2 regions of the Pseudoalteromonas sp. SR41-7 genome follow, and region 2 is predicted to be linked to the other one. Evidence: predicted binding sites of a transcription regulator. Region 2 holds the regulator's gene; the other holds the start of a gene.

Region 1 (6,617 bases), on a different contig from region 2:
CAACCGTTTCTTTTTCAAGATCGGCTAATAACTCATGCGACATTTTAGCCATACGTACTTCTGTATAACGCATTGCCGCTGCTGAATCACCATCAACCGAACCGAAGTTACCTTGGCCATCTACTAGCATATAACGCAGTGAGAATGGCTGAGCCATACGAACTATCGTGTCATAAACTGCACTGTCGCCGTGTGGGTGGTATTTACCGATTACGTCACCGACCACACGGGCCGATTTTTTGTAAGGCTTGTTCCAGTCATTACTAAGCTCGTTCATTGCAAACAAAACGCGGCGATGAACAGGTTTTAAGCCGTCACGTACGTCTGGTAATGCACGTCCTACAATTACGCTCATTGCGTAATCTAAGTAGGAGTTTTTTAACTCGTCTTCAATATTGACTGGCAGAATTTCATTGGCGAGATCAGTCATTTGATATCACATTCCTTCAGTATCAGCTCTCAACAACCCGGTATTGGGTATTAAGAGTATTGTTATTATTTCTAACAGCCATGCTATCACAATTAATTTTAATTTACAGGCGCAAAACTTTGCGATTTATCAATTTAGCCCTATATAATGGCCTCAGATTGACGAGGAAGTATTTTATGACCGAACATCAAAATGTAGATCACGCAGAAATAGCAAAATTTGAAGCCATCGCCGAGCGTTGGTGGGACCTAGACGGAGAATTCAAACCTCTTCACGAAATTAACCCGTTACGTTTAGACTTTATAGCAAACAAAACGCAAGGCTTATTCGATAAAGAAACACTCGATGTTGGCTGTGGTGGCGGTATTTTAAGCCAAAGCATGGCGCGCATGGGCGCAAAAGTAACTGGCATCGATATGGGGCAAGAGCCTTTAACTGTTGCTAAGTTGCACAGTTTAGAAACTGGCGTAAATGTAGATTACATAAAAATACCGGCAGAAGAGTTTGCTTCGCAAAACCCAGAGCGCTTTGATGTAATAACCTGTATGGAAATGCTTGAGCACGTACCCGACCCAGCTTCTATCATTCATGCTGTAGCTGCACTTGCCAAACCAGGCGCGGATGTGTTTTTTTCAACCCTTAACAAAACACCTAAAGCATATCTATACGCGATTGTTGGCGCTGAAAAACTTTTAAAAATGGTACCTGAAGGTACACACGACCATAAAAAGTTTATAAAACCTGCGCAGCTTATTGCATGGGCAGAGCAAGCCGGTTTAAAAGTTCGTGCAAGTACAGGGCTTTCTTATAACCCACTATCAAAGCAATATACACTCAATAGTGACGTTAGCGTAAATTACATACTTTATTTTGAGAAGTTAGCTTAATGGCTAACTCTCAAGCCCCCCACCCCCTTATAGAGTACGATGCATTTTTATTTGATTTAGACGGCACCCTACTCGACACCGCTGATGATTTAGGTGCCGCTTTAAACGCAGTCCTTATTAGCAATGAAATAGAACCTGTTAGTAGTGATATATACCGTCCTGCGGCATCTAACGGCGCAGGCGCATTATTAGAGGCTGGTTTTAAAGAATTATGGGACAAACAACACCAAAGCGAGCTTATAAAGCAATTAGTTAACGAGTACGCTGCAAACATAGCAAAACACACGCATTGCTTCAGCGGAGTTGAATCGTTACTTATCGGCCTTGATCAGAAAAAGATCAAATGGGGGATCATGACTAACAAGCCTGGCTTTTTAACCGATCCTTTAGTGGCAGCTATTCCCGCATTAAAAAATGCCAGTGTAGTAATAAGTGGCGACACCTTAACTGAAGCTAAGCCATCACCTTTACCACTGCTACATTGTGCAAAGCTTATGCAAGTAGAACCAAGCCGTTGTTTATACATTGGTGATGCACAGCGAGACATACAAGCAGGCAAAGCGGCAGGTATGCATACCGCAACGGCACTTTGGGGTTACATCCCAAGTAAAGATGAAGCGATAGCTTGGAAAGCCAATTTTAACTGGCAAAGCCCAATTGATGGTTTTAACCATATATAGTGCCATGTTAATTAATAAACACTATATATTGTGATTTCATTAGTTTTCACGCAAAGTTTGCTGATAAAAAAAGCAGTCAGAATTTATTTTTAAAATGCGTAAATTTAGCAGAATTTAGTTTACTTTTTGAACGCCTTTGGTTGAGTGGTCGTTTAAGTGTGAGCGTCTACTAACACAAATACGCTATACCGAAGTTATCCACAAATAGGGGCAATTATGTCCCTTGCAAAACAACTCAGACCACATTAGAGTTTTATTAACACTTTGATGGGATTGATATTTCAATTAAGTGGAGGGGCTAACATCATACTCAAATTTTGAATATGATGTTAGCAAAGACACTTGCTCGAGTTTTAAGAAAGTGCCCAAGTTTGGAAGTTTGAGCGTAACTTATTCTTATATTCTCAGCAAGTGACTAACTCAGATTTAGGATAACTAAAATTGAAGTTCAGTTTATCTATAGAAATATCAGAAAGTGTAATAATAGGTATTTTTAAAATTATTACACTGAGCAGCATGCTCTTTGTATAAATTTAAATGGGCTATCTTTTAGCCCATTTCTATATGTTCCCTCTAATTATGCTTTTTATTTATAAAAGCGTTCAACTATGAACACTAAACAACTCACTTAGATAGTCCACTGAATCCATATATAGTGCTATGTTAATTATTAAACACTATATATTGTGATTGTGTTAGTTTTCACACAAAGCTTGCCGATAAAAAAAGCAGTCAAAATTTATTTTTAAAATGCGTAAATTTAGCAGATCATTAGTTGATTTTTGCATATTTCAACTTAAATGATTGTTCGAAGGTGAGTGTCTACTAACACAAATGCGTTATCCCAAAGTTATCCACAAATAGGGGCAATTATGTCCCTTGCAAAACAACTCAGACCACACTATCTTGTGATCTCTAAATTGAACAACACCAGATATTGTGGCCAAATGTTATTCAATTAAATTCGCCAATACGGTGAAACCTATAATAAATGAGTATGTACCTTGCTTCGGCGAGGTATAAAGCATTGGTCAAAATACATAATTCCCAAGGAATACAGGCAAATGAACCAACAGTTATCTGTAAGCAAACGTGACGGGCGCAAAGAGCCACTTGATCTGGATAAGATCCATCGCGTTATTGAATGGGCCGCCGAAGGTTTAAACAACGTTTCGGTTTCGCAAGTTGAATTAAAATCGCACATTCAGTTTTACGACGGTATTCGTACCAAAGACATCCACGAAACCATCATTAAAGCAGCAGCGGATCAGATTTCAAAAGAATCGCCTGATTATCAATACTTAGCTGCACGTTTAGCTGTATTCCATTTACGTAAAAAAGCGTACGGTCAATTTGAGCCACCACGTTTATTTGACCACGTAACAAAAATGGTTGGCGATAAACGCTACGATGCTCACTTATTAGTAGATTACACAGAGCAAGAATTAGACGAGCTTGATGCATACCTTGATCATTCTCGCGATCTTAACTTTAGCTACGCAGCTGTAAAACAGCTTGAAGGCAAGTACCTAGTTCAAAACCGTGTATCGGGTGAAATATACGAAAGTGCACAGTTTTTATATATTTTAGTAGCAGCAAGCTTATTTTCAGACTACCCACGTGAAACACGTACTGATTACATCAAACGTTTTTACGACGCGGTATCATTATTTAAAATATCTCTACCAACGCCAATTATGTCAGGTGTACGCACGCCTACTCGCCAGTTTAGCTCGTGTGTATTAATTGAATGTGGCGACAGCCTTGATTCAATTAACGCTACATCGTCTGCAATCGTTAAATACGTATCACAACGCGCAGGTATTGGTATTAACGCTGGTCGAATTCGTGCTTTAGGTAGCCATATTCGTAACGGCGAAGCGTACCACACAGGTTGTATTCCTTTTTATAAGCACTTTCAAACAGCCGTTAAAAGTTGTTCGCAAGGTGGTGTACGCGGCGGCGCTGCAACTTTGTTCTACCCGCTTTGGCATCTAGAAGTAGAGAACCTACTTGTACTTAAAAATAACCGTGGTGTAGACGACAACCGCGTTCGTCACCTTGATTACGGCGTACAGTTTAATAAACTAATGTACTCTCGTTTAATTAAAGATGACTACATTACATTATTTAGCCCATCAGATGTGCCTGGCCTTTATGATGCATTTTTTGAAGACCAAGCTGAGTTTGACGCACTTTACGTAAAATACGAACAAGACGAGTCTATTCGTAAAAAACGTATTAAAGCCATTGAGCTTTTCTCTATGTTTGCGCAAGAACGTGCAAGTACAGGTCGTATTTATTTACAAAATGTGGATCACTGTAATACACACAGCCCATTTATTTCTAAAGTTGCGCCAATTCGCCAATCTAACTTATGTTTAGAAATTGCATTGCCAACTAAGCCACTTAACAACGTAAATGACGAAGAAGGCGAAATTGCGCTTTGTACACTTTCTGCGTTTAACTTAGGTGCAATAGAGTCACTTGATGAGCTTGAAGAGCTAGCTGAACTTGCAGTACGCGCACTTGATAACTTACTTGATTTCCAAGACTACCCTGTACCGGCGGCTAAAAATGCAACTATGGGTCGTCGTACACTAGGAATAGGCGTGATTAACTACGCTTACTACCTAGCTAAAAACGGTAAGCGTTATTCAGATGGTAGCGCAAATGCATTAACACATAAAACCTTTGAAGCTATTCAATACTACTTAATGAAAGCATCAAACGAGCTTGCTAAAGAGCGTGGCGCATGTCCTAAGTTTAACGAAACAACGTACTCTCAAGGCATTATGCCAACAGATACGTACAAACGTGATTTAGATAAAATTTGTGATGAGCCACTTCATCTTGACTGGGATACACTACGTGCAAATATTAAAGAGCACGGTATGCGTAACTCAACACTAAGTGCATTAATGCCATCAGAAACATCGTCGCAAATCTCTAACGCAACTAACGGTATTGAGCCACCACGTGGACATATTAGCGTTAAAGCAAGTAAAGACGGTATTTTAAAACAAGTTGTTCCTGAGTATGAGCGTTTAAAAGATCAGTACGAGTTACTATGGGACATTCCATCAAACGATGGTTACTTGCAGCTTGTTGGCATAATGCAAAAATTTGTTGACCAAACAATTTCTGCAAATACAAATTATGATCCAAACAAGTTCGAAGGCGGTAAAGTACCTATGCAAGTCTTATTGAAAGACTTACTAAGCGCGTACAAACTAGGTGTTAAAACCTTGTATTACCACAATACTCGCGATGGCGCCTCAGATTCACAAGAAGATACTCCAGAAGTGGAAGATGATGATTGTGAAGGCGGCGCGTGTAAAATATAACTGCTGATTTTTATTTTAAGCGGGCATTTTTAGCCCGCTTTTTCTGATAGTTTTTTGAGTGATAAACATGTCTTATACTACTTTTAGCCGAAACCATAATAACCAAATGCAAGAGCCAATGTTTTTTGGCCAAACTGTAAACGTATCTCGTTACGACCAACAAAAATACCCAATTTTTGAAAAGTTAATTGAAAAGCAACTGTCTTTCTTTTGGCGTCCTGAGGAAGTAGATGTAAGTAAAGACCGTTTAGACTTTCAAGCATTACCAGATCACGAAAAGCATATATTTTTAAGCAACTTAAAATACCAAACACTACTTGATAGTGTACAAGGTCGTTCGCCAAACGTGGCTCTACTTCCAATTGTATCGCTACCAGAGCTTGAAACATGGATAGAAACATGGGCGTTCAGTGAAACAATTCACAGCCGTTCATACACGCATATTATCCGTAACGTAACACAAGCACCTGAGCTTATTTTTGATGACATTGTTAGCAACGATAAAATTAGCGAACGTGCTGATGCCGTAACTAAATACTACGATGACTTAATTAACTCTGTATCGCTTTACAACTTATACGGTGAAGGCAAACACGAGATTAACGGTAAAACAGTTATAATTAATTTATTTGAGCTTAAAAAGAAACTTTACCTGGCTATGATGTCGGTAAATATTCTTGAAGCGATTCGCTTTTACGTAAGTTTTGCATGTTCGTTTGCATTTGCTGAGCGCGAGCTAATGGAAGGTAACGCTAAAATCATCAAGCTAATTGCACGCGATGAAGCACTTCACCTTTCTGGTACTCAGCATATTTTAAACATTATGCAAGACGGTAAGGACGATCCAGAAATGGCGATTGTTGCTGCCCAGTGCCGCGACGAAGCGATTAAAATGTTTGTTGATGCTGCAGAGCAAGAAAAAGAGTGGGCTGAGTATTTATTTAAAGATGGTTCAATGATTGGCTTAAATAAGCATATTTTATGTCAGTACGTTGAATACATTACCAATGCACGTATGACTGCAATTGGCTTGCCAGCACAGTTTGAAAATAACAGTAACCCTATCCCGTGGATAAACTCGTGGTTAGTGTCTGATAACGTGCAAGTAGCACCACAAGAAGCAGAAATAAGCTCATACCTTGTTGGTCAAATAGACTCTCAAGTTGATGCATCAGAATTTGGTGATTTTGATTTATAATGAGTGACAAGTCTACTGCAAGCATAACGCTTGCAGAAAACAGCCAGTGTATAGAATTTATCGCTGGCTGCCCTT
Region 2 (6,617 bases):
GCGACTACGCTCACAAGTTACCAAGTGAGGCGAATGAAAACTTAGCGTACCAGTGTTTAGTACATTTTAGAGCGCATGTCGCGCCTGATATGCCAAGCGTAAAGCTCGAGCTTAAAAAGAATTTACCAATTGGATCTGGACTTGGTTCTAGTGCATGCTCGGTCGTGGCTACCTTTGCTGCCCTTGATAAGTTTGCACAAACTAACTTAAGTCAGGTTGAGCTTATTGAGCTTATGGCTGACTTTGAAGCTGTAGTGAGCGGTGGTCGTCATTACGACAACATCACGCCATGCTATTTAGGTGGTTTGCAATTAACAGGTGATTTAATCCCTGATAAATCGATTGCACTGCCTGTTGATGAAAATTGGTACTACGTTGCTGCGTTCCCTGGTTTTTCACTCAACACTGCAAAAGCGCGCTCGGTTTTACCAAAAGAGTTGAGCATGCATGCAAGTGTTGAGTTTGCACAGCGTTTATCGGCATTTAGTAGCTTACTGTTGACTAATCGTTTTGACGATGCACTGAGCATAATGAAAGATGAAATAGCAGAACCTTACCGCGCACCGCTTATTAAAGGTTTTAGTGAAGCCAAAGCAAGCTTACCAGCGTTGGGCGCTGAAATAGTGAGTATTTCGGGCGCAGGACCTACCTTGTTTAGTGTATGTAAAACACTTGAAGCTGCAAAGCAATGCGCGCAGTGGTTAGAGGCAAATTACATTAACGAGCAAGGCTTTTGCCACATTTGTAAATTAGATAACGACGGCACGCGTCAATTAACAGTTTTATAGGATAGGTAGTCATGCAATTACATAATTTAAAAGATAGCTCACAAAAAGTGTCGTTCGTTGAAGCCGTAAAAACAGGTTTGGGTCGTAATCAAGGTGTGTTTTTCCCTGAATCCCTTGCCCCACTGTCCGATGTTCATGCTTTGCTTGATATGGACTTTGTTACACGCAGTGGCAAAATATTATCTCACCTAATTGGTGATGAGCTGCCTAGCGACACTGTGACACAAATGGTTAAAAATGCATTTAACTTTCCAGTTAAGCTGGTGGAAGTTGAAGAGAATACATACTGCTTAGAGTTGTTTCATGGTCCTACGCTTGCGTTTAAAGACTTTGGTGGTCGCTTTATGGCTGAGTGTTTAGCGCAATTTAATAAAGATGAAAAAGTAACTATTTTAACCGCAACATCGGGCGATACTGGTGCAGCCGTTGCACATGCTTTTTATAACAAGCCGAATATCGATGTTGTCATCTTATATCCTAAAGGCAAAATTTCACTTGCTCAGCAAAAGCTATTTACTACGTTAGGTAACAATATTCATTGTTACGCAGTTGATGGCAGTTTTGATGATTGCCAAGAGTTGGTTAAAAATGCCTTTTTAGATGAAGAAGTTAAATCAACACTTGGGCTTAATTCTGCTAATTCAATTAATATTAGCCGTTTAGTTGCTCAGGTTTGTTATTACTTTGAGGCCATTGCACAACTACCAAAAGAAAAACGCGCAACAGCGCATATATCAGTGCCAAGTGGCAACTTTGGTAATGTATGTGCTGCAATGATTGGTGCGGTTATTGGCTTACCTGTAGGTAAATTAAGTGCAACCACCAACCAAAATGATACTGTGCCGCGCTTTATGCTTGATAAAACCTGGACGCCAAACGCAACACTTGAGTCGCTTTCAAATGCAATGGATGTAAGCAAGCCAAACAACTGGCCGCGTGTGCAAACAATGTTAGATAATAACTGGTTTAGCTACGATAATTTTTATTCAACTAGCGTAAACGAGGAAGACACGCAATCGGTGATGAAAAAAATTCAACAAACGGGTTATGTTGCAGAGCCTCACACTGCTATTGCGTACCAAGGTCTTGTTGAAAATCGAGCGCCAGGGGCCGCGGGTATCTTTTTAGCCACAGCTCACCCTGCTAAGTTTAAAGAAAGCGTAGAGGGTATTTTAAATATTGAATTAGGTATGCCAAAACCACTTAGCGACGCACTAGCAAAACCATGCCTAGCAAGCGATATAAAGGCCGATTACGACGCATTACGTACAGAAATACTTGCTAAACTTGGCTAAGTTAATTAATTCAAAAAGGCGGTTAAGCCGCCTTTTTTTATAACTTTAGGCTTTTAAATCTAGTGAGTTGCATTTACTAATTAAATGTAGGAAATAGCATTCATTTAAAATCGTTATGGTTTTATAAGAAAATATCATCTTAAAAAGTCTGTGAAATAGTTTCAATCCCTGTTTAAATATCCTCAACTTAAGAGCGTAGGCAAAGAGTCGTTTAAAGCGTACAATAAAGCCTCTAAAAAACACCATACACGTTGCCCTAGGAGACCCCAATGTTAGAACGTAGCATGAATATTTCGGATTTTGATCCAGAGTTATTTGACGCGATAAACAAAGAAACTGCTCGCCAAGAAGAGCACATTGAACTAATCGCTTCAGAAAACTACTGTAGCCCACGTGTACTAGAAGCGCAGGGTTCACAGCTTACAAATAAATACGCAGAAGGTTACCCTGGCAAACGTTATTATGGCGGTTGTGAGCACGTTGATGTTGTTGAGCAATTAGCAATTGACCGTGCTAACGAGTTATTTGGTTCTGACTACGCAAACGTACAACCACATGCTGGTTCGCAAGCTAATGCTGCTGTTTTTCTAGCGCTATTAGAAGCAGGCGACACTGTACTTGGTATGAGCTTAGCTCATGGTGGTCACTTAACTCACGGATCACACGTAAGCTTCTCTGGTAAGCTTTACAATGCAATTCAATACGGACTAGATGAAACAACGGGCGAAATTGATTACGCACAGGTTGAAGCACTAGCACTTGAGCATAAACCAAAAATGATTATTGGTGGTTTCTCAGCGTACTCAGGTATTGTTGATTGGGCTAAATTCCGTGAAATTGCTGACAAAGTAGGTGCTTACCTGTTTGTTGATATGGCTCACGTTGCAGGTTTAATTGCGGCAGGCGTTTACCCAAGCCCAGTTCCTCATGCACATGTTGTAACTACAACTACGCATAAAACACTTGCTGGTCCTCGTGGTGGTTTAATTATCTCTGCATGTGGCGATGAAGCAATCTATAAAAAGCTTAACAGCGCAGTTTTCCCTGGTGGCCAAGGTGGTCCTTTATGTCATGTTATTGCAGCAAAAGCAGTGGCATTTAAAGAAGCGCTTCAACCAGAATTTAAAGTATACCAAACACAAGTTGTTAAAAACGCAAAAGCAATGGTTGCTGTAATGCAAGAGCGCGGCTACAAAATCGTATCTGACAAAACTGAAAACCACTTATTCCTACTCGATTTAATCGATAAAGATATTACTGGTAAAGATGCAGATGCAGCCCTTGGTAACGCTAACATCACAGTTAATAAAAACTCAGTGCCAAACGATCCACGTTCTCCGTTTGTAACATCTGGTTTGCGTATTGGTTCTCCTGCAATCACTCGTCGTGGTTTCAAAGAAGAAGAATCAAAAGAGCTTGCTGGCTGGATTTGTGACGTACTAGATAACATCACTGATGAATCTGTACAGGCGCAAGTTAAAGAAAAAGTAAAAGCAATTTGTGCAAAATTACCTGTTTACGCTTAATTGCATAAGCAGCAGTAATTTAGATCACATAGGCTAGGGGCCTGTTTATCTTTCGAGGTTTAATTTGCAGTAGTATGTTTGGTTTTTAGGCAAGGCAGAGTCTATGTAGTGTGGTTACTCCACACAAATAGGCGATAACGCAGCATAAATGCCAAACATGCACTGCCCTCGGGTTCGTCCTAGGGGCGATTTACTCTTTGTTGCTCGGTTTTTACTTAGCCCACTAGGTTACAAACCTCGCGCCGCGATTAAATCACCCATAGATAGAACAAATTTAATCCTGAAAGGTCAACAGGCCCTATTTTTTTGCTAAGATAAAAGACCGCTATTTAGCGGTCTTTTTTGTTTTAAAACGGAAGTACCGAGCTATGCATTGTCCATTTTGTACCGCAAAAGATACTAAAGTTATTGACTCACGCCTTGTTGGTGGAGGCCATCAAGTTCGCAGGCGCCGTGAGTGCAACGACTGCCATGAGCGCTTTACTACATTTGAAGGCGCTGAACTGGTTATGCCTCGTGTTATTAAACAAGACGGCAGCCGCGAACCATTTAACGAAGATAAATTATTAAATGGCTTAAATCGCGCACTCGAAAAACGCCCAGTGAGCACAGAGCAAGTAGACGAAGTAGTGAATATAATAAAATCGCAGTTGCGTGCTACAGGCGAGCGAGAAATTTCAAGCCATTTGGTTGGTGAATGCATTATGGAAGCCCTCAAAAAGCTCGATAAAGTAGCGTATGTAAGATTTGCCTCTGTTTATCGCTCGTTTGAAGATATACGCGAATTTGGCGAAGAAATTGCCCGCTTAGGGGAGTAACAATGCAAAGCCAAGTTCCTTTTACTGAACATGATGAAATGTATATGGCACGCGCCATAGAACTTGCCAAAAAAGGCCGGTTTACTACCACACCTAACCCTAATGTTGGCTGTGTTTTAGTTAAAAATAATCAAATAATTGGTGAGGGTTTTCATCAATTAGCAGGTCAAGGCCATGCAGAAGTAAATGCACTGGCTGTCGCTGGAAAAAATGCACAAGGTGCAACGGCTTATGTAACGCTTGAACCGTGTAGTCATTATGGCCGTACGCCACCGTGCGCCGAAGGCTTAAAAGCTGCCGGTGTGGTAAAAGTAATTGCTGCTATGGTTGATACAAATCCACAAGTTGCTGGCAAAGGCCTTAAAATACTGAGCGACGCGGGTATTGACGTTGCTTACGGGTTACTCGAATCACAAGCTCGCGCACTTAACGTTGGCTTTTTTAAGCGTATGGAACAAGGCTTACCTTATGTGATTTGCAAAATGGCAGCGAGTATTGATGGTAAAACGGCGCTTAAAAATGGGCAAAGTAAGTGGATCACAAGTCCTGCTGCTCGACAAGACGTACAATTATACCGAGCGAAAAGCTGCGCTATTTTAACCGGTGCCGATACAGTGCTAGTAGACGATGCTAAACTTAATGTGCGACTAAGTGAGCTGCCTTGCACACTGCCTACTGATTTGCCGCTTCGCCAGCCCGTGCGTGTTATAATTGACTCTCAAAACCGTTTAACACCTGACCTTGCTTTATTTGAAATCCAAAGTGATGTAATAATATTTACGACTAAGGTTGATAAATCATTGCAATGGCCGCATTTTGTAAAGCATATTGAAGTTAGTGAAAGTAACGGTAAAGTTGATTTACAAGCCGTTTTAGAAAAACTTGGGCAACTGCAGTTTAATAATGTTTGGCTTGAAGCTGGCGCAACACTTGCTGGTAAAATGACAGAGCTTAATTTAGTTGACGAGTTTGTTTTTTATTTAGCGCCTAAACTAATGGGCCATGATGCAAAAAGTTTAGTTAATTTTCCTGAATTGACGAGTATGCAGAACACCGTTGATTTAACATTTAATGAATGTGCGCGCATTGGTGACGATTTACGTATCACCGCGTCAAAACTCATTAAAATCACTTAATAAAAAGAGTAGTGCTATGTTTACTGGGATAATAGAAGCCACAGGCAAAATTGCTTTATTACAAAAAAAACAAGGCGACTTAGCCATTCGTATCCAAAGTACTGATCTTGATATGACAGACGTAAAGTTAGGTGACAGCATTGCAACTAATGGTGTTTGCTTAACTGTAGTTGATAAACATATTGATGGTTTTAGTGCGGATTTATCTAATGAGACGATTAGTTTGACCGGTTTTGCTCACTATGCTTTAGGACAAACGGTGAATCTTGAAAAAGCCATGCAACCTGTTTCTCGTTTAGGCGGTCATTTAGTGTCTGGCCATGTTGATGGTATCGCAACAATTACAAGTATTACAGCAAACGCCAGAGCAACAGAATATTGGCTTACAACTGACGAAAATTTAATGAAATACATTCCTTACAAAGGTTCGGTATGTATTGATGGTATAAGCCTGACAGTAAACGCTGTAGAGGGTAATAAATTCAAATTAACAATTGTCCCACACACGAGTGAGCAAACCACAATTGCTCATTTTAAAGTAGGTACCCAAGTTAATTTAGAAGTCGATCAAATTGCACGTTATTTAGAGCGCCTTATAAAGGGTGCAGAGCAACCAACGGGCTCTGATATTTCGATGAGCTTACTCGCTAAAGCGGGTTTTATTAAATAACGAAACTGACAACTTACACGAGCAAATTTATGAATTTACACAGCGCGCAAGAAATCATCGACGATATTAAAGCCGGTAAAATGGTTATTTTAATGGATGATGAAGATAGAGAAAATGAAGGCGATTTAATAATAGCAGCTGAGCATATTAGCGCAGAAGCGATTAATTTCATGGCTACCCATGGCCGTGGTTTAATTTGTTTAACCATGACGCAAGAGCGTTGCGAGCAACTTGATTTACCGTTAATGGTTAAAAACAATGGTGCAGCATTTTCTACTAACTTTACAATGTCGATAGAAGCATCAAAAGGTGTTACAACCGGTATTTCAGCAGCAGACAGAGCACGTACAGTGCAAGCGGCTATAGCTAAAGGCGCAGTCCCAA

What was found. Region 2 encodes NrdR, which represses ribonucleotide reductase genes. Its sites were predicted from a motif close to AAACACNANATNTNGTGTTT; they were not measured.
Region 1: the regulator NrdR is predicted to act here: its motif matches at 2,923-2,942, upstream of nrdA (class 1a ribonucleoside-diphosphate reductase subunit alpha).

What each region holds. Positions count from the first base shown of each region.
Region 1 is NZ_JACJEF010000004.1:56,573-63,189, forward strand. Features, by position in the region: gene gyrA (DNA topoisomerase (ATP-hydrolyzing) subunit A) at 1-430, opposite strand, end outside; gene ubiG (bifunctional 2-polyprenyl-6-hydroxyphenol methylase/3-demethylubiquinol 3-O-methyltransferase UbiG) at 607-1,317, shown strand; gene H5092_RS06595 (HAD family hydrolase) at 1,317-1,997, shown strand; gene nrdA (class 1a ribonucleoside-diphosphate reductase subunit alpha) at 3,062-5,344, shown strand; gene nrdB (class Ia ribonucleoside-diphosphate reductase subunit beta) at 5,412-6,542, shown strand; gene yfaE (class I ribonucleotide reductase maintenance protein YfaE) at 6,542-6,617, shown strand, end outside.
Region 2 is NZ_JACJEF010000013.1:80,847-87,463, forward strand. Features, by position in the region: gene thrB (homoserine kinase) at 1-788, shown strand, start outside; gene thrC (threonine synthase) at 800-2,083, shown strand; gene glyA (serine hydroxymethyltransferase) at 2,353-3,609, shown strand; gene nrdR (transcriptional regulator NrdR) at 3,978-4,427, shown strand; gene ribD (bifunctional diaminohydroxyphosphoribosylaminopyrimidine deaminase/5-amino-6-(5-phosphoribosylamino)uracil reductase RibD) at 4,430-5,563, shown strand; gene H5092_RS16015 (riboflavin synthase) at 5,580-6,233, shown strand; gene ribBA (bifunctional 3,4-dihydroxy-2-butanone-4-phosphate synthase/GTP cyclohydrolase II) at 6,263-6,617, shown strand, end outside.